4 regions of the Streptomyces sp. KPB2 genome follow, and region 2 is predicted to be linked to each of the others. Evidence: riboswitches for the same ligand, from Rfam matches in the RefSeq annotation. Region 2 holds a riboswitch; each other region holds the start of a gene.
The links. Region 2 has a riboswitch for cyclic di-AMP ahead of D1J63_RS14255 (NlpC/P60 family protein). Riboswitches for the same ligand answer to the same signal wherever they lie in the genome.

Region 1 (4,171 bases), 2.3 Mb from region 2:
GGTGCAGCCGGTCGGCGTCCCACGCCCTGCGGTCCTGGACGCTGCGGAGCGACCACAGGTCGAGCACCGGGCAGCCGTAGCGGTCGGCGATGGCGCGCACGTGCCCGTTGTACGTGGCGATCTTGCCCCGCAGGTGCTTGAGGACGGGCACCCCGCGGGTGTCGAACCCGGTGGTCACCAGGACGGTGCCGGCCGCGGCGGTCAGCGCGGCCACCGCCAGTTCGAACCGCTCGGCGACCTCGTCGGGGTCGGTGCCGGGCCGGATGATGTCGTTGCCGCCCGCCGCGAAGGAGACCAGGTCCGGCGCGAGGGCGACGACCCTGGGGACCTGTTCCGCCACGATCTGGTCGAGGAGCCTGCCGCGCACGGCGAGGTTCGTGTACGTGAAGTCGCCCTCGGGGCGCCGGTCCGCGAGCAGTACGGCCAGTCGGTCGGCCCAGCCGACGAACGCCCCGTCGGGGCCGGGATCGCCGACGCCCTCGGTGAAGCTGTCCCCCACCGCCACGTACGACCCGATCACTGCTCTGCTGTCACTCTTCGAATCGTCTGCCACGTCGGCCCATGATTCACCTTGGAATGTGACCTACGCGACCGTAGGAAGGGGTTGACGGGCGGTGAGAAAGGCCACGCCTAAAGTGTTCGTCAATTCCGGAATACGCCGAGGTCCGGACACATCGAGGTCCGGACACCCCGAAGTCCGGACACGCCGAAGGCCGGACCCGGGGATCGGGGTCCGGCCTTCGGGGTGCGGAGGCCGCGCGGAACCGGTCGTCAGACGGAGACGCCGTGCGAGCGCAGGAACGCGAGCGGGTCGATGTCCGAGCCGTAGTCCGGCGTGGTGCGGATCTCGAAGTGCAGGTGCGGGCCGGTCACGTTGCCGGTGGCGCCGGAGAGGCCGACCTGCTGACCCGTCGTCACCGTCTGACCGGCGGAGACGGAGAGCGAGGAGAGGTGGGCGTACTGGGCGTAGTGGCCCTCGTCGAGCTTGATGACGACCTGGTTGCCGTACGCGCCGCCCCAGCCGGCGGAGACGACGGTGCCCGCGCCGACGGCCTTCAGCGAGGTGCCGGTCGGAACGACGAAGTCGGTACCGGTGTGGTAGCCGCTGGACCACATGCTGCCGGACTGGTGGTAGGGGGTGCCGACGGTGCCGCCCGCGACGGGGGAGGTGTAACCGCTGGTGGTGCCCGCGGACTGGGTCCCGGTGTCCGAGGACTCCGTGGACTCCGTGGCAGCGGTCTTCGCGGTGTCCGCCGACTTCTGGGCCGGCTTCTGCGACTGCGCGGAGGACGGCGCCGAGGACTTGGCGGCCTGGCCGGCGATCGAGAGCTCGAGGCCCGGGTGGATCAGCGACGGGTCGGAGCCGACGGCCTCGCGGTTGTCCGCGTAGAGCTTCTTCCAGCCGCCGTCGACGTGCTGCTCGTCGGCGATCTTCGAAAGGTAGTCACCGCTCTTCACGGTGTACGTGCGGGATTCCGCGTTCTTGTCGGAGCCGTTCGCGGCGGCCTTCTTGGCCGACGCCGGAACGGACTGCACGGCCTGCCCGGAAACGGAGTGCGCCGGGGCGGCATTGGCGGAGGCGGCACCCATCAGCGGGAGCGCGAGCGCGGCGCCACCGGTTCCGGCGACGGCGATGGTGCGGGTCAGGCGCATGGCCCTGGTACGGCGGTGCTTACCCTTCGCGGGCATGGCGAATTCCTCTCCGGCGCCTGCGAGGTGAGCTGTCGGGTGCGGGCTGGAGATGCCCGGCCGCGCCGAAACGCGGCTTTACCCCAAGCCGTTCCGGGAACCGGAACAGGCAGTTCTACCTGTGGGTCCCCCGCTCCTGCCGTGTACGGGTGGTGGATGAGTGCGGGCTCCGGTCGGCGGCAGGATTAGGCGTCCGTCCGGATCGGTGGTGAACGTAAGGGACCAAGACGCACAGGGACAAGCGAGAGGTTCCGGCGACAGCTGTTTCTATTGATCCATTACGGGAAAACCCGGTAACCCTGCGTCGATTTCCCTCGCACCGCTTTTCCTGAATTCCCTTGAGAACGGGCCGGATTACGTGAACATGACGGGCAACGCTCGGTCACGGATATGACGCTGCTCACGCGCCCCTTACCCACCTTCCGCCATTTCAGGGCCAGTTATCACCAATCCTCCAATTCGGACAGAAGGCCCTTTCCGGTCCGCAATACCCCTGCCGGAACGGCTTTCGCGCACCGGCCATGCCGTATCGTCGAATGGCGCCCGCCGGCGAGCAGCGGCGGCGGGGCGGAGTGGGAGGAGCCCCCGTGACGCAGCAGGTCCCGTCGACCGAACCCGAGCTGACCGGTGTGCGCAACTTCCGGGACGTGGGCGGACTGCCGACCGTGGACGGCCGGCGGGTGCGGCAGGGGGTGCTGTTCCGCAGCGGCCACCTGGCTCATGCCACCGGGGAGGACGCCGCGTTCCTCGCCTCGCTGGGCCTGCACACGATCTTCGACTTCCGCAACGCGGCCGACCAGAAGCTCGACGGCGCGGACGTCGAGCTGCCGGGCGTGCGCAATGTGAACCTGCCGCTGAGCGATCCGGCCGACGGCGCCGAGTTCTGGAAGATGGTCCGGGACGGAGACCTCGACCAGCTGCACGGGATCCTCGGCGACGGCAAGGGCGCCCGGCGCATGATCTCCTCCTACCGCGCGATGGTCACGGAGCGCACCTCGGAGCACTCCCGGATCCTGCACGCGCTCGCCGAGGACAGCGTCCCGGCGCTGATGCACTGCGCGGCCGGCAAGGACCGCGCCGGTCTGTCGATCGCGATCACCCTGCTCGCCCTGGGCGTCGAGCGCGAGGCCGTCGTCGAGGACTACCTGAAGTCGAACGCCGCGCACCGCCGCTACAAGGTGCGCCGCAGCAGCACCGCCGCCTCCGCCTACTCCCCCGAGGTCATGGAGCTGCTCAGCCCGCTGTTCGACGCGCGCGCCGAGTACCTGGCGGCGGCCTTCGAGACGATCGAGGAGACGTGGGGCGGAGTCGACGCCTATCTGGAGAAGGGGCTGGGGCTCGGCGCCGGGACCCGGGAGCGGCTGCGCGAGCGGATGGTGGACTGAGCCACCCGCTCGCGGACGGGCTACTTGGCGCCCACCTCGAACAGCAGGTAGAGGAAGCCGCCGAAGACGTGCCCCAGGGCGATGTAGATGACCAGGCGCACCCACAGGGCGCGCGGGAACTTGTCCTCGATGGCACTCATGGCGTCTCTCCAGGGGTCGGGCCGAGGCACAGCGCGGCCGTCGGGCTCTGCAGCAGGGTGTGGACGAAGAGCAGCTCGACCCCGTCGGGGTCCCGCGCCGCGATCCGGTGCGGGGTCATGGAGTCGAAGTGGGCACTGTCCCCGGCGGTGAGCCGGTGCTCGGTGTCCCCGAGGCGCAGCCGCAGCCGGCCCCTGAGGACGTGGAGCCACTCCTCCCCGGGGTGCACCCGCACGACGTCGCCCTGCGAGCCGTACGGCACCTCGACGCGCAGGGCCTGCATGCCCCGGCCCGGCGCTCCGGCCTGGTAGTACGTCCAGCCGCCCGCGCTCGTGGCCTCCATGTCGGCGGCGCGCACGACGGCGTCCCGGTCGGCCGCGGTCTCGCCCAACAGCTCGGCGACGGTCGTCCCGTAGATGCGGGCGAGGGCGAGCAGCATCGGCAGTGAGGGCTGGCGCTGCCCGGTCTCCAGGCGGGAGAGGTGGGCGGGCGACAGCCCCGCGGCGCGGGCCGCGGCCTCCAGGGTGAGGGCGGCCCGCCGCCGCAGCTCGCGCAGCTGCGGTGCGACGGCGGCGACCGTACCCTCGGCGGGGCCGGTCTCGGAGGAGCTCATGCCTCCATTCAGCCCGACTCTTGCCCCACAGGCAAATTTCTTGCCTCACAGGCAAAAGAGACGGTCAGCGGTTGGCCACCGCCTGCTTGACCAGGGTCTTCCCGAAGTCCCACATCAGTCCACCGCCATTGTGCGCGTCCTCCATCACCTCCGTGAAGGCGTCGACGAACCGGTCGGCGTCGTCGGTGTCGATGATCAGCGGCGGGATCAGCTTGATCACCTCCAGGTGGTCGCCGGACACCTGGGTCAGGATGCGGTGCCGCTGCAGCAGCGGCACGACCACCATCTGCGCGAACAGTCCCTTCCGCGCGGCCTGCAGCATCGTCCAGCGGCTGCGCAGTTTCAG
Region 2 (4,171 bases):
CGGGAACACGCCGTCCTCCATGCCGGTGAGGAAGACGACCGGGAACTCCAGGCCCTTGGCGGTGTGCAGGGTCATCAGGGTGACGACGCCGTCGCCGTCCTCCTCGTCGGGGATCTGGTCGGAGTCCGCGACGAGCGCGACCTTCTCCAGGAAGTCGGCCAGCGTCCCGGCCTCCTCGCCCTCGGCCCGCTCCTGCTCGAACTCCAGGGCGACGGCCGCGAGTTCCTGGAGGTTCTCGATGCGGGTCTCGTCCTGCGGGTCGGTGGAGGCCTGCAGCTCCGCCAGGTACCCGGTGCGTTCGAGGATCGCCTCCAGGACGGTCGCCGGTCCGGCGCCGGACTCGACGATGGTACGGAGGTCCTCCATGAGCGTGTTGAACCGCTTGACGGCGTTCGCGGAGCGCGCGGCCATGCCGTACGCCTCGTCGACGCGCCTCAGCGCCTGCGGGAAGCTGATCTTCTCGCGCTGGGAGAGGGCGTCGATCATCGCCTCCGCGCGGTCGCCGATGCCGCGCTTGGGGACGTTGAGGATGCGGCGCAGTGGCACCGAGTCCTCCGGGTTGGCCAGCACCCGCAGGTAGGCCAGGACGTCCCGGACCTCCTTGCGCTCGTAGAAGCGGACGCCGCCGACGACCTTGTAGGGCAGGCCGGTGCGGATGAAGACCTCTTCGAAGACTCGGGACTGCGCGTTGGTCCGGTAGAAGACCGCGACGTCGCCGGCCTTGGCCTCGCCCGCGTCGGTGAGGCGGTCTATCTCGTCGGCGACGAACTGGGCCTCGTCGTGCTCGGTGTCGGCGACGTACCCGGTGATCTGCGCGCCACTGCCCTGGTTGGTCCACAGGTTCTTGGGCCGGCGGGACTCATTGCGCTCGATGACCGCGTTGGCGGCGCTGAGGATGGTCTGGGTGGAGCGGTAGTTCTGCTCCAGCAGGATCGTCGTCGCGTCCGGGTAGTCCTCCTCGAACTGGAGGATGTTGCGGATGGTGGCGCCGCGGAAGGCGTAGATCGACTGGTCGGCGTCGCCCACCACGCACAGCTCGGCGGGCGGCACCTCGGCCTCCGGCGGCACGTCGACGGGGTGCTCCGAGGCCCCGCCGACCAGTTCGCGCACCAGGGCGTACTGGGCGTGGTTGGTGTCCTGGTACTCGTCGACCAGGACGTGCCGGAAGCGGCGGCGGTAGTGCTCGGCGACGTCCGGGAAGGCGCGCAGCAGGTTGACCGTCGTCATGATCAGGTCGTCGAAGTCGAGGGCGTTGGCCTCGCGCAGCCGTGCCTGGTACATCGCGTAGGCCTGGGCGAGGGTCTTCTCGAAACCGTCGGCGGCCTGGGCGGCGAAGTCCTCCTCGTCGATCAGCTCGTTCTTCAGGTTGCTGATCTTCGCGCTGAAGGACTTCGGCGGGAAGCGCTTGGGGTCCAGGTCCAGGTCGCGGCAGACCAGCGCCATGAGCCGCTTGGAGTCGGCGGCGTCGTAGATCGAGAACGACGAGGTGAAGCCGAGCTTCTTCGACTCGCGGCGCAGGATGCGCACGCACGCGCTGTGGAAGGTCATCACCCACATCGCGTTGGCGCGCGGGCCGACGAGCTGCTCCACGCGCTCCTTCATCTCGCCTGCGGCCTTGTTGGTGAAGGTGATCGCCAGGATCTGGCCCGGGTGGACGTTCCGCTCGGCCAGCAGGTGGGCGATGCGGTGGGTGAGCACCCGGGTCTTGCCGGAGCCGGCACCGGCCACGATGAGCAGCGGGGAGCCGGAGTGGACGACGGCGGCGCGCTGGTTCTCGTTCAGCCCCTCCAGGAGCGCCGCGGCGTCCAGGGCGGGGCGCGGGGCGCCGTCCCGGTAGTGGGTGTCCCGGTCCGGGGGCACGTCGAACTTCCCGCCGAACAGATCGTGCGGAACCGGCTCCGGTCCGTGATCGTCCTCGGGCGGCGGCGGGGGTTCCTCCTCGTGACCCCGGGGGGTCTGGAGGCTCGCCAGGAAGCTGTCGTCAAAGAGGCTGCTCATCGCTCTCCGAGTCTAGGGCGCCGCACCGACAACCCGGTGCCACCCCGGAAAATGCGCACCGCCACCCGGCGCGGACACGCCCTGCGACCAGCGGAACCACGAAGAGTGACGCCCAGCACCGCCCCGGAGGCACCCCCGCGAAAGGTCACGAAAATGTATCGGGCATATCACCCACCAACCTTCACAGCGGCCACACGAGTTGGCTACGGTGCGGGGCAGGCCGCTCGACCCCCTCCGGCGAACCTCGCCGGGCCGCGCGGCCTCCGCCGAGTCCGGCCTGCCCGCACGGCACCGGAGCCGGGGACCCACCGAGACCTTGGGGTGAATCGGCCGCACCGCCCTCGACGAGACGAAGAGGGCGGGTCGCCGTAGGGCAACCCTTCCATGCCACACCGCCCGAACCCGACAGCTAACCCGGTAGGCGGAGCACTGGAAGGAGTCGCCTCCCTTGGCGTCGCACCGCAAGTCGCGTCCCACCGGCACCCGCGTCGCGGGCATACGGACCCCGGCCCTCGCCACCGCGGCCCTCACCTCCGTCGCCCTGCTGTCCCAGACGGCCCAGGCCACGCCGTCGGACGACCGGCCGACCCTCGAAGAGGTCGAGAAGAAGGTCGACGACCTGTACCGCCAGGCCGGGTCGGCGACCGAGAAGTACAACGCGGCCAAGGAGAAGACCTCCAAGCAGCGCAAGAAGGTCGACGGTCTCCTCGACGACGTCGCCAAGCGCACCCAGAAGCTCAACGACGCGCGCGCGGAGCTGGGTTCCTTCGCCTCCGCCCAGTACCGCACGGGCGCCGCGGTCCCGGAGACCGCGACCCTGCTGCTCGCGGACTCGCCGCAGGACTACTTCGACCAGAACCAGCTGATGGACCGGCTCACCGGCCGGCAGAAGAGTGCCGTGGACGACTACGTCACCCAGCAGTCCGAGACGATGAAGAAGCGCCGGGAGGCCACCGAGAGCCTCCAGACGCTCACCGAGTCGCAGAACGACCTCAAGACGGCCAAGTCGACCGTCCAGAAGAAGCTCGCCACCGCGCGCGAGCTGCTGTCGGAGCTGACCGCCGAGGAGAAGGCCCGGCTGGCGGCGATCGAGAAGAAGAAGCAGCAGGAGGCCGCCCGCAAGGCCGCCGAGCTGGCGAAGCAGCAGGCGGAGGAGGCGGCCGAGCGCAAGCGGCAGGAGGAGGCCGCCCAGCAGCAGGAGAGCGACGCCGGATCCGGGGGCACCTCGACCGGTACCGGTTCCTCGGACTCGTCGACGCCGGGCACCTCGACCGGCACCAAGGCCGACAAGGCGATCGCCTTCGCCCGCGCCCAGATCGGCAAGCCCTACGTCTGGGGCGCCACGGGCCCCGACTCCTACGACTGCTCGGGCCTCACCCAGGCCGCCTGGAAGGCCGCGGGCGTGACGCTGCCGCGCGTCACCTACGACCAGGTCAACGCCGGCACGACCGTCCCCGTCTCCCAGGCACAACCCGGTGACCTGGTCTTCTTCTACGACGACATCAGCCACGTCGGCCTGTACATCGGCGACGGCATGATGATCCACGCCCCCAAGCCGGGCGCGTACGTCCGCGAGGAGTCCATCTTCTACGACGGCGAGTCGTCGATCTACAGCGTGGTGCGCCCCGCCTGACCAGCACGGTTCTCTACCATCGTGGTCATGCCATCGGCCACCCACCACCCCTCCGCGCTGCGCACCTGGCTGGCGCGGCGTCCACCGGCGGCCGGGGCCGCGGTGATGGCGACCGGCATCGTGTCGGTCGCCCTGCATCTGACGGGCCGCGAGGTCCTGTCCCGGATCGCCCTGGCCCTGGCCTGTGTCGCCTGGCTGATACTGGCCGCGAACTTCGTCTACCTGCTGTTCGCGGACCGGCCGCAGTGGGTCGAGCGGGCGGGGACGCCGGGCGCGCTGACGGCCGTCGCCGCGACGACCGTGGTCGGCACCCGTTTCTCGCTGCTGGGCTGGTCGCTGCCGGCGGCGGTGCTGCTGGTGCTGGCGGCCGTGCTGTGGCCGTGGCTGCTGCTCCTGGTGGTGCGGCACTGGGGGCGGAGGATGCCCGGGGCGGTGTTCCTGGGCTGCGTGGCGACGGAAGGGCTCGCCGTGCTCGCCGCGACGCTGGCCGCGGCCACCTCGACGCCCTGGCTGGCGCACGCGGCGCTGGTGCCGTTCTGG
Region 3 (4,171 bases), 1.6 Mb from region 2:
CCGGCAGCAGGTGCGCGTTCGGGCCGCCCAGGTAGCGGAAGAGCGGCAGGTCGCTGGCCTCGGAGGCGGCGTGGGCGACGGCGAGGGAGACGCCGAGGATGGCGTTGGCGCCGAGCGAGCCCTTGTTGTCGGTGGCGTCCAGGTCGAACATGGCCTGGTCGATCAGGCGCTGCTCGGTGGCGTCGTAGCCGACCAGCTCCGGGCCGATCTGCTCGATGACGGCCAGGACGGCCTTCTCGACGCCCTTGCCGAGGTAACGGCCCGGGTCGCCGTCACGCAGTTCGATGGCCTCGAAGGCACCCGTGGAGGCGCCGGACGGAACGGCGGCACGACCCGTGCTGCCGTCGTCGAGGCCGACCTCGACCTCGACCGTGGGGTTGCCTCGGGAGTCCAGGATTTCCCGGGCTACGACGACGTCGATGGACGGCACGAGCATCTCCTTCTTCAATGTGACGCTTCGGTGTGACGCGCGGGTCCCGCGGGACCGCGGCGGCTCTGCGGGACCGAGCCTAACCGGCTCCGGGCGATCGGCCAGCCGATCGCCCACCCGCTGGACAGAACCGAGAGTAAATTGTTTCCGAACGGAACAAAGGCGGAATGTGAAAATCCCGCCCCGGTGCGTACGGGGGAACACGCACCGGGGCGGGAGTCGCGGGGGCCGCCGCTCCTTACTTCAGGTGCAGCTGCTGGCCCGGGTAGATCAGGTCGGCGTCGTCGACGATGTCGTCGTTCAGCTTGAACAGCTTCGCCCAGCCGCCCTTGACGTCGTGCTCCGCGGCGATCGAGCTGAGGGTGTCGCCCTTGACGACCTTGTACTCGCCGTCGCCCTTCTCGACCTTCTTGCCGGTCGGGGTGGTGACGGTCTTCTTGGCGGGCTTCTCGGCCTTCGGCTCGGCGGCCGGACGCTCGGAGGAGCGGGAGGCCTTCTGCTCGGTGGAGCGCTCGGCGGTGGAGCCGCCGCTCTGGCTCTGCGAGCTCTCGGAGCTGCCGGAACCGCTGTCCTCGGAGCCGCCACCGGTGTAGGCGGCGCCCGACAGGCCGGTGCCGCAGACCGGCCAGGCACCCTTGCCCTGGCCCGCGAGGACCTTCTCGGCGATCTCGATCTGCTGGGCCTTGCTCGCCTGGTCGGCGGTGGAGGCGTACTGCGTACCGCCGTAGGCGGCCCAGGTGGAGGCGGAGAACTGCAGACCGCCGTAGTAACCGTTGCCGGTGTTGATGGACCAGTTGCCGCCGGACTCGCACTGGGCGACGGCGTCCCACTCGGACGCGGTGGCGGCGGAGGCGTTGCCGGCCGCCATCAGCGGGGCGGCGACGGCGGCACCGGTCACGCCGGCGACGGCGATGACACGGGTGGCCTTGGACGGACGACGGTGCTTGCCCTTGCCGGAAAACAGCATGGTTGATCCCCTCACCGACGCCTGCGAGGTGAGCTGTCGGGTTCGGGCCGGTTGAGTTGCCCGGCCGGGTTCCTCGCGGAACTCGGCTTCACCCCTAGCCGCTCCGGCTCAACTGCCCGGTGCGGCACTTACCTTGGGTCCCCCGCTCCTGCCTGCGGCGCTTGACGCGACGACTGTTCCCGTACGGCCGCTGGCAGGATTCGGCGTTGCGGCTGTCGGGGCCCGCGGTGGCGAGCGGTCATGACCGTAGACACGCGCTCCGCGGATTTTCAAAGACGATCACGGCTTCTGAGACCTATCTCTCACGAGATCCAAAAGGGACATACAGTCTCTAACCGTGACGCGAACTCCCCCTACTTTTCGCCCGATTCGCCCGCGACCGTGAGCGTCTGACCGGGGAGGATGTGGTCCGGGTCGGCGCCGACGACGGTCTTGTTGTCGGCGTACAGCGCACGCCACCCGCCGTCGAGGTCAAGGGAGTCGGCGATGGCCCAGAGGTTGTCGCCGGAGCGGACGGTGTACGAGCCGTCCTCGACCTCTCGCGGTCCACCGTCGCGCGAGGCGTGCCGTCCCGCCGCGTCGCCCCCGCGGGCCTCGTCCGCGGCGCCCTCGTCCGCGCTGTCGCCACGGTGCCGGCCGGAGCCGGACGAGCCCTCGGTGCCCTGTCGTTCGGCACGGGCGCCGGAGTCGGATTCGGTGGATGTGTCCGACTTGGTGGAGGAACCCTCGTCACTCGACGAGCCCTCGGAGGAGGTGCCGGACGACGGGGAAGAAGAGGGCGAAGGGGACGAAGAGGGCGCCCCGGAAGCCGATTCGGAAGCCCCGCCCGCGTCGGCCGAGTCGGTCGCACCGGACGACCGGGAGGACCCCGACGACTCGGACGACTCGGGCGACTGCGACGACTCGGGCGCTTCGGTGGTCGTGGGAGAGGCGGACGATTCGGAACCGTCCGTCTTCCCCGACGTGTCCGAACCCTCCGACGCACCGTCACCGGACGCGTCCGAGCCGCTCGTGGCGCCCGAGTCGTTGCCGAGGCCGGCCAGGAGGCCGCAGGTCGGCCAGGCGGCGATGCCCTGGTCCGCGTGTATCTTCTCGGCGATCCGTATCTGCTGGGAGCGGCTGGCCTGGTCGGCGCTGGGCGCGTAGTCGAGGCCGCCGTACCGCTCCCAGGCATCCTGCGACAGCTGCAGGCCGCCGTAGTACCCGTTGCCGCTGTTCTGGCTCCAGGCGCCGCCGGTCTCGCACTCGGCCACCTGGTCCCAGGTCCCCGAGTCGGCCGCGTGGGCTCCGGTGGCGCCGAGCAGCGGGATCGCGATGGCGGAGCCGGTCACTCCGGCGGCGACGACCAGAGCGGGAGCCTGGCGGGGGCGACGGTGACGACCGTTCCCGGAGAGCATGCGACGACCTTTCACGAGACGACGGGGACCACGCGGCGGATGACGCTCGACACCACGTTGATCCGTGAACGTATAGGGAGATCATCGCTAGTCACAAGTTCATGCCGCGCAGATCACGTGAAGATCACAAAGTTGAGCGCGTGTCACTTTTGCGTCGGTGACCCGCCGTTGTCCGTCGATGACGCGGGCGGCGTGAACGACACGGGCAGGGTGCGCAGACCTCGCATGATGAGGCCGCCGCGCCACCGGAGTTCGGCCGGGTCCGCGGCGAGGCGGAGGTCCGGCAGCCGGGTGAGGAGCGTGGCCAGCGCCGTCTGCCCCTCCAGCCGCGCGAGCGGGGCGCCGAGGCAGTAGTGGATGCCGTGGCCGTACCCGAGGTGCTGGCTGTCGCGGCGGGCGAGGTCCAGGGTGTCCGGGTCGGTGAACCGCTCGGGGTCCCGGTCGGCGGCGGCGAGGACGACGAGGACGGGGTCGCCGGCCGCGACCTGCTGCCCGCCGATGGTGAGCGGCCGGGTGGCGAAGCGCCAGGTGGCCAGCTCCACCGGGCCGTCGTAGCGCAGGAGTTCCTCGACGCCGGTCTCCAGCAGGCCGCGCTCCCCGGCGGCGAGGGACGTCTGCAGCCGCTGCCGCTGCTCGGGGTGGGTGAGCAGGGCGTAGGTGCCGTTGCCGACGAGGTTGACCGTGGTCTCGAACCCTGCGAAGAGCAGGATGAAGGCCATGGCCGCGGCCTCGTTCTCGGTGAGGTGCTCGCCGTGGTCGGAGGCGCGGATCAGGCCGGAGATGAGGTCTTCGCCGGGAGCGGGCTCGGGCGGCAGGGCGGCGCGCTTGCGGTGGATGAGGTCGGCGAGGTAGCCGCGCATCTTCTTCACCGACCGCGCGACGCCGCCCCGTGGGCCTCCGCCGTGACGGATCATCATGCCCGCCCAGTCCCGGAAGTCGTCCTGGTCCTCGCGGGGGACGCCCAGGAGGTCGCAGATGGCGTAGATGGGCAGCGGGAAGGCGAACTCGTGGATCAGGTCGGCGGAACCGGTCTGCGCGAACCGGTCGATGAGGCCGTCGGCCAGCTCCTGCACCCGGGGGGCGAACTCGGCCACCCGGCGGGGTGTGAACGCCTTGCTGACCAGTCGGCGCAGCCGGGTGTGGTCCGGCGGGTCGATGTTCAGCAGATGGGTCATCAGCTCGGCCTTGCGCTCCCCGGGAATGCCGGTCTTGCCCTTGGCGTGCGCGGGCTCGTCGTGGTGCGCCGGGTTCTTGGACAGCCGGGGGTCGGCGAGGGCCTGCTTCGCGTCGGCGTACCGGGTGACCAGCCAGGCCTCCACCCCGCTGGGCAGCCGGGTGCGGTGCACGGGGGCGTGCTCGCGCAGCCAGGCGTAGGCG
Region 4 (4,171 bases), 1.1 Mb from region 2:
GGCCGGCCAGCCAGGCGAGGGCCACCGTGGCGACGGGCACGCCGTGGGCCTCGGCGATCTCGTCCAGGGCGGCGAGCACCCGGCGCCCGCGCTCGGTCTCCAGGTGCTTGGCCGCGCCGCCCGCCCGCGGGCTGTCCACGGCGGTGCCCGGCCGGTACTTGCCGGTGAGGAAGCCGGCCGCGAGCGCGTAGTACGGCACCGCCGCGAGACCGGCCCGCTCGGCGAGGTCGCTCAGTTCGCCCTCGTAGGTGTCGCGGGAGACCAGGTTGTAGTGCGGCTGGAGAGCGACGTACCGGGCCAGGCGCTCACGCTCGGAGAACTCCAGGGACGCCGCGAGCCGCTCGGCGGAGATGTTGGAGGCGGCGATGTGCCGCACCTTGCCGGCCCTCACCAGCTCGTCGAGGGCGCCGATGATCTCCTCGACCGGCACCTCGGGCTTGTCGAAGTGGGTGTAGTAGAGGTCGATCCGGTCGGTGCCCAGGCGGCGCAGCGAGGCGTCGGCCGCGGCCTTGATGTTCGCGGCGGACAGGCCGGGGTATTCGGGGTGCTGGCTGACCTTGGTGGCGAGGACGACGTCGTCACGGTTGCCGCGGGAGGCGAGCCACTTGCCGAGGACGGTCTCGGACTCGCCACCGCTGTTGCCGTCGACCCAGGCGGAGTAGGAGTCGGCGGTGTCGACGAAGTTGCCGCCCGCCGCCGTGTAGGCGTCGAGGACGGCGAAGGAGGTGTCCTGGTCCGCGGTCCAGCCGAAGACGTTGCCGCCGAGGGCCAGGGGGAAGACCTCGAGGTCGGAGGAGCCGAGCTTGCGCAGAGAAGTCATGTGGAGGATCAACGACCGTACTGGAGCGGACCATTCCGGACGCACGCAAAAACCCCGCAAAACGACCGCGAACCGGCAGCCCTGACGTCGGGGGGTTGCCGTCAGGACCGCCGGGGTTCAGCGGGGCGGGAAGCGTGAAGGCTCAGGGAGCCTCAGGGGGTGAGGCCCTTGCTCTGCAGCCAGGCCATCGGGTCGATGCCGGAGCCGTCGGCGGTGTGCACCTCGAGGTGGAGGTGGGCACCGGTGACGTTGCCGGTGGCGCCGACGCGGCCGATGACGTCACCGGTGGTGACCTTCTGGCCGACGCTGACGTTGATCGAGGACTGGTGCGCGTACCAGAGCTCGGTGCCGTCGTCGAGGGTGAGCACGGTCTTGTAGCCGTACGACCCGTCCCAGCCGGCCGACGTGATGGTGCCGCTGTGCACCGCCTTGAGCAGCGTGCCCGTGGGGGCGGCGAAGTCGAGGCCGGTGTGGTGACCGGAGGCCCACAGGGAGCCGGCCTGGTTGAAGGTGGAGGAGATCGTGTACGAGGAGGTCGGCAGCGTGAACTGCTTGGCCAGCTTGGCGAGCCGCTCGGCCTCGGCCTTCTTCGCGGCCTCCTCCTCCGCCTTCTTCTTGGCGGCGGCGGCCTTCTCCTCGGCCTCCTTCTCCGCCTTGGCGGCGGCTTCCGCGGCCTTCTTCTCGGCGGCGGCCTGCGCTTCGGCGGCGGCCTTGGTCTCGACCTGGGCCTGCTGCTGCTCGGCCTGCGCCATGATCCGGGCCCGCAGCGACTCGCCGGCGCCGGCGGAACCCGCGTCCGCCCCGGTGTCCGCGGCGACGGCCTGGGTGATGCCGCTGAGCGGGGTGGCGGAACCCTCGGGCTCCGACTCCTCGTCGCCGCCGGGCATGAGCGAGCCGACGTTCGGCAGGTCCGGCATGGAGATGGACACCGGCGGCTTGCCGGTCTGCGCGCTGGCCATGCCGCCCGCGCCGACTGCGGCTATGACACCGACGCCGAGGACGGTGGAGCTGCGGGCGAGCCCGCCGCGCTGCTTGGCGACGCGGTGCCGGCCGCGCACGGGGCGGATGGACTCCGCGGTGGGGTTCCACTCCTCCCAGGGGCCCTCTTCGGCGCGGGGGGCGTCGTAGCCGAAGGTGTCGGTGCCGTGCCCGGTGGGCACGAACGGGGCCTCGGGGGCAGGCCGGTTGGACGCCACGTGGGCGTACTCCTTTCCTTCCTTCTCGCCTACCGGGTTAGCTGACGGGTTCGGAGCAGGAAGGTCTCCTACGGGTGTGTGCCGACCGCGTTTCCACGGCGTCATACGCCCGATTCACCCCAATGTGGTGGTTCCCCGGTTCCCTTGCGGGATTCGGCGCGTGCGCACGGAGCCGCCTTCTGTGACGGCTGGGACGACCGCGCTGCGTTATCGAACGTTAATAGACGCGAGGCTCGGATTCCAAGCCGTTCCGCTTGATCATTAACGGAAACGGCCGGGACGCACCCCTCATGACCGGTGAAATCCGGACGAGTTGACTCGCTCTCAGTATTCCCCTTCGCGCCACTTTCTTCTGACGGTGTATCAGTTGTTATGCGGAGGGGGGTCGCGCTGTCACGGCTCGTGACAATGATCATGGTCGTCGTGCCCGGGGCGCCGTACGGCCAGCAGCGCCATGTCGTCCGCCATGCCGCCCCCGGAGTGCCGGCGCACGTCCTCGGCGAGGGTGTCGAGCAGGGTCGCCGGATGCCGGAAGACGCGGCCGGCCAGCCGCGTCTGCGGATCGTAGAACTCGCCTCCGGCGTCCCGGGCTTCGGTCAGCCCGTCGGTGTACAGCAGCAGAGTGGCCCCACCGGGGAAGGCGGCCTCCTCCGCCCGGTCGGGCCAGACGCCCAGCTCGCCCATGCCGAGCGGCAGCGCCGACTCGCGGGCGGGCAGGGCGCCCAGGGTGCCGTCGGCGTAGAGCAGCAGGGGCGGCGGATGGCCGCGGTTGACGATGCGTACGGTCCCGTCGCCGTGCGGGAGTTCGGCGAGGACGGCGGTGGTGAAACCCTCGAAGGCGTCCAGTCCGTCCCGCCGGGTGCCCTCGCGCGCCAGCGCCCGCTCCAGCCGCTGCGCCACCGCCTCCAGCGTCGCCTCCTGCTCGGCGGCCTCCCGGAACGCTCCGATCACGACGGCGACGGCGGCGACCGCGCCCATGCCCTTGCCGCGCACGTCGCCGACGATGAGCCGGACGCCGCGGGCGGAGTCCTGCACCGCGTACAGGTCGCCGCCGATGAACGCGTCGGCCTGCGCGGCCTCGTAGCAGACGGCGATCTCGAAACCCGCGATGCGCTCGGCGGGTTCGGGCAGCACGGCGCGCTGGGCGGCCTCGGCGATCTCGCGGACGGAGACGAGACGCTCGCTGCTGCGCCGCACCATGCCGTTCACGAGGACGGCGAGCACGGCGACCGTCGCGATGGTGATCAGCTCGGTGAGGGAGTCGACGTAGTGGATGACGCCCTTGCCCAGCTGCAGCCCGATGACCGAGACGACCACGGCGACACCGGTGAGCGCCGTGCCGCGCCGCGAGTAGAGCGGGGCGGCGATCAGGGGCGCGGCCGTGTAGAGGGGGCCGGCGGTGAAGTACCTCGGGGTGAGGATGTCGTACAGGATGGCGACGACGATCAGCAGCACGGGGAGCGCGTGCACGAAGGCGCGCCCGTACGCGGTCCGGCTGCGCGGCGGCGGCCCGGCGGGCGGCTCCTCGTCCCCGAGGCCCGGGTCGGGAACGGGATCGCCGGGGAGCCGGCCACCGGCTCTGGCGGCCGCTCCCTCGTCGTCCACGTCACCTGGCCGCACCACTCGTCTCCCGCCACCCCGCGCGTCCGCGCGCCGCTCACCGTCCAGGAGTCCAGGTTTCCGGGAGCGGGGGCGGGCGGCGAGCGGTGAGGGGCCGACCGGATGACACGGGGATACGGGACGCCCTCGGTGCGTCCCGAGACGCACCGAGGGCCGGAACCCTTTCGGATTCCGGCCCTCGGCCTTCAGTAGCGGGGACAGGATTTGAACCTGCGACCTCTGGGTTATGAGCCCAGCGAGCTACCGAGCTGCTCCACCCCGCGTCGTTGTGTTCACCACTGTACGTCATCCCGGGACCGGAATGCACATCGGTATCTCCGCCGCCGGCTCCCTACCGCTCCAGATGGCGGTTCGGCGCCTTGGCCGCCTCCTCGTACTCGGGCAGTACGACGACGGCGACGCCTCGCGCGGCGAGCACCCCGCTCCCGTCCGCACCCGCCACGAAGGTGTCCGGCTCCCGCCAGGCCGTGACGACCCGGCGCACCCCGGCGTCGAGGATCAGCCGGGCACAGGGCGCGGGCCGGGAGGCCCGGCG

Region 1: another riboswitch for cyclic di-AMP. It lies ahead of D1J63_RS04480 (M23 family metallopeptidase); the one in region 2 lies ahead of D1J63_RS14255 (NlpC/P60 family protein).
Region 3: another riboswitch for cyclic di-AMP. It lies ahead of rpfA (resuscitation-promoting factor protein RpfA); the one in region 2 lies ahead of D1J63_RS14255 (NlpC/P60 family protein).
Region 4: another riboswitch for cyclic di-AMP. It lies ahead of D1J63_RS19455 (M23 family metallopeptidase); the one in region 2 lies ahead of D1J63_RS14255 (NlpC/P60 family protein).

What each region holds. Positions count from the first base shown of each region.
Region 1 is NZ_CP034353.1:1,007,377-1,011,547, forward strand. Features, by position in the region: gene D1J63_RS04475 (SGNH/GDSL hydrolase family protein) at 1-520, opposite strand, end outside; gene D1J63_RS04480 (M23 family metallopeptidase) at 772-1,689, opposite strand; cyclic di-AMP (ydaO/yuaA leader) riboswitch at 1,694-1,851, opposite strand; gene D1J63_RS04485 (tyrosine-protein phosphatase) at 2,277-3,074, shown strand; gene D1J63_RS04490 (DUF6126 family protein) at 3,095-3,214, opposite strand; gene D1J63_RS04495 (XRE family transcriptional regulator) at 3,211-3,825, opposite strand; gene D1J63_RS04500 (aspartate aminotransferase family protein) at 3,890-4,171, opposite strand, start outside.
Region 2 is NZ_CP034353.1:3,278,470-3,282,640, forward strand. Features, by position in the region: gene pcrA (DNA helicase PcrA) at 1-1,998, opposite strand, end outside; cyclic di-AMP (ydaO/yuaA leader) riboswitch at 2,253-2,439, shown strand; gene D1J63_RS14255 (NlpC/P60 family protein) at 2,447-3,631, shown strand; gene D1J63_RS14260 (tellurite resistance/C4-dicarboxylate transporter family protein) at 3,659-4,171, shown strand, end outside.
Region 3 is NZ_CP034353.1:4,868,019-4,872,189, reverse strand. Features, by position in the region: gene eno (phosphopyruvate hydratase) at 1-430, opposite strand, end outside; gene rpfA (resuscitation-promoting factor protein RpfA) at 669-1,397, opposite strand; cyclic di-AMP (ydaO/yuaA leader) riboswitch at 1,401-1,567, opposite strand; gene D1J63_RS21940 (transglycosylase family protein) at 1,751-2,794, opposite strand; gene D1J63_RS21935 (cytochrome P450) at 2,938-4,171, opposite strand, start outside.
Region 4 is NZ_CP034353.1:4,351,852-4,356,022, reverse strand. Features, by position in the region: gene D1J63_RS19460 (aldo/keto reductase) at 1-820, opposite strand, end outside; gene D1J63_RS19455 (M23 family metallopeptidase) at 973-2,016, opposite strand; cyclic di-AMP (ydaO/yuaA leader) riboswitch at 2,028-2,185, opposite strand; gene D1J63_RS19450 (PP2C family protein-serine/threonine phosphatase) at 2,410-3,621, opposite strand; tRNA gene D1J63_RS19445 (tRNA-Met) at 3,826-3,899, opposite strand; gene D1J63_RS19440 (dihydrofolate reductase family protein) at 3,968-4,171, opposite strand, start outside.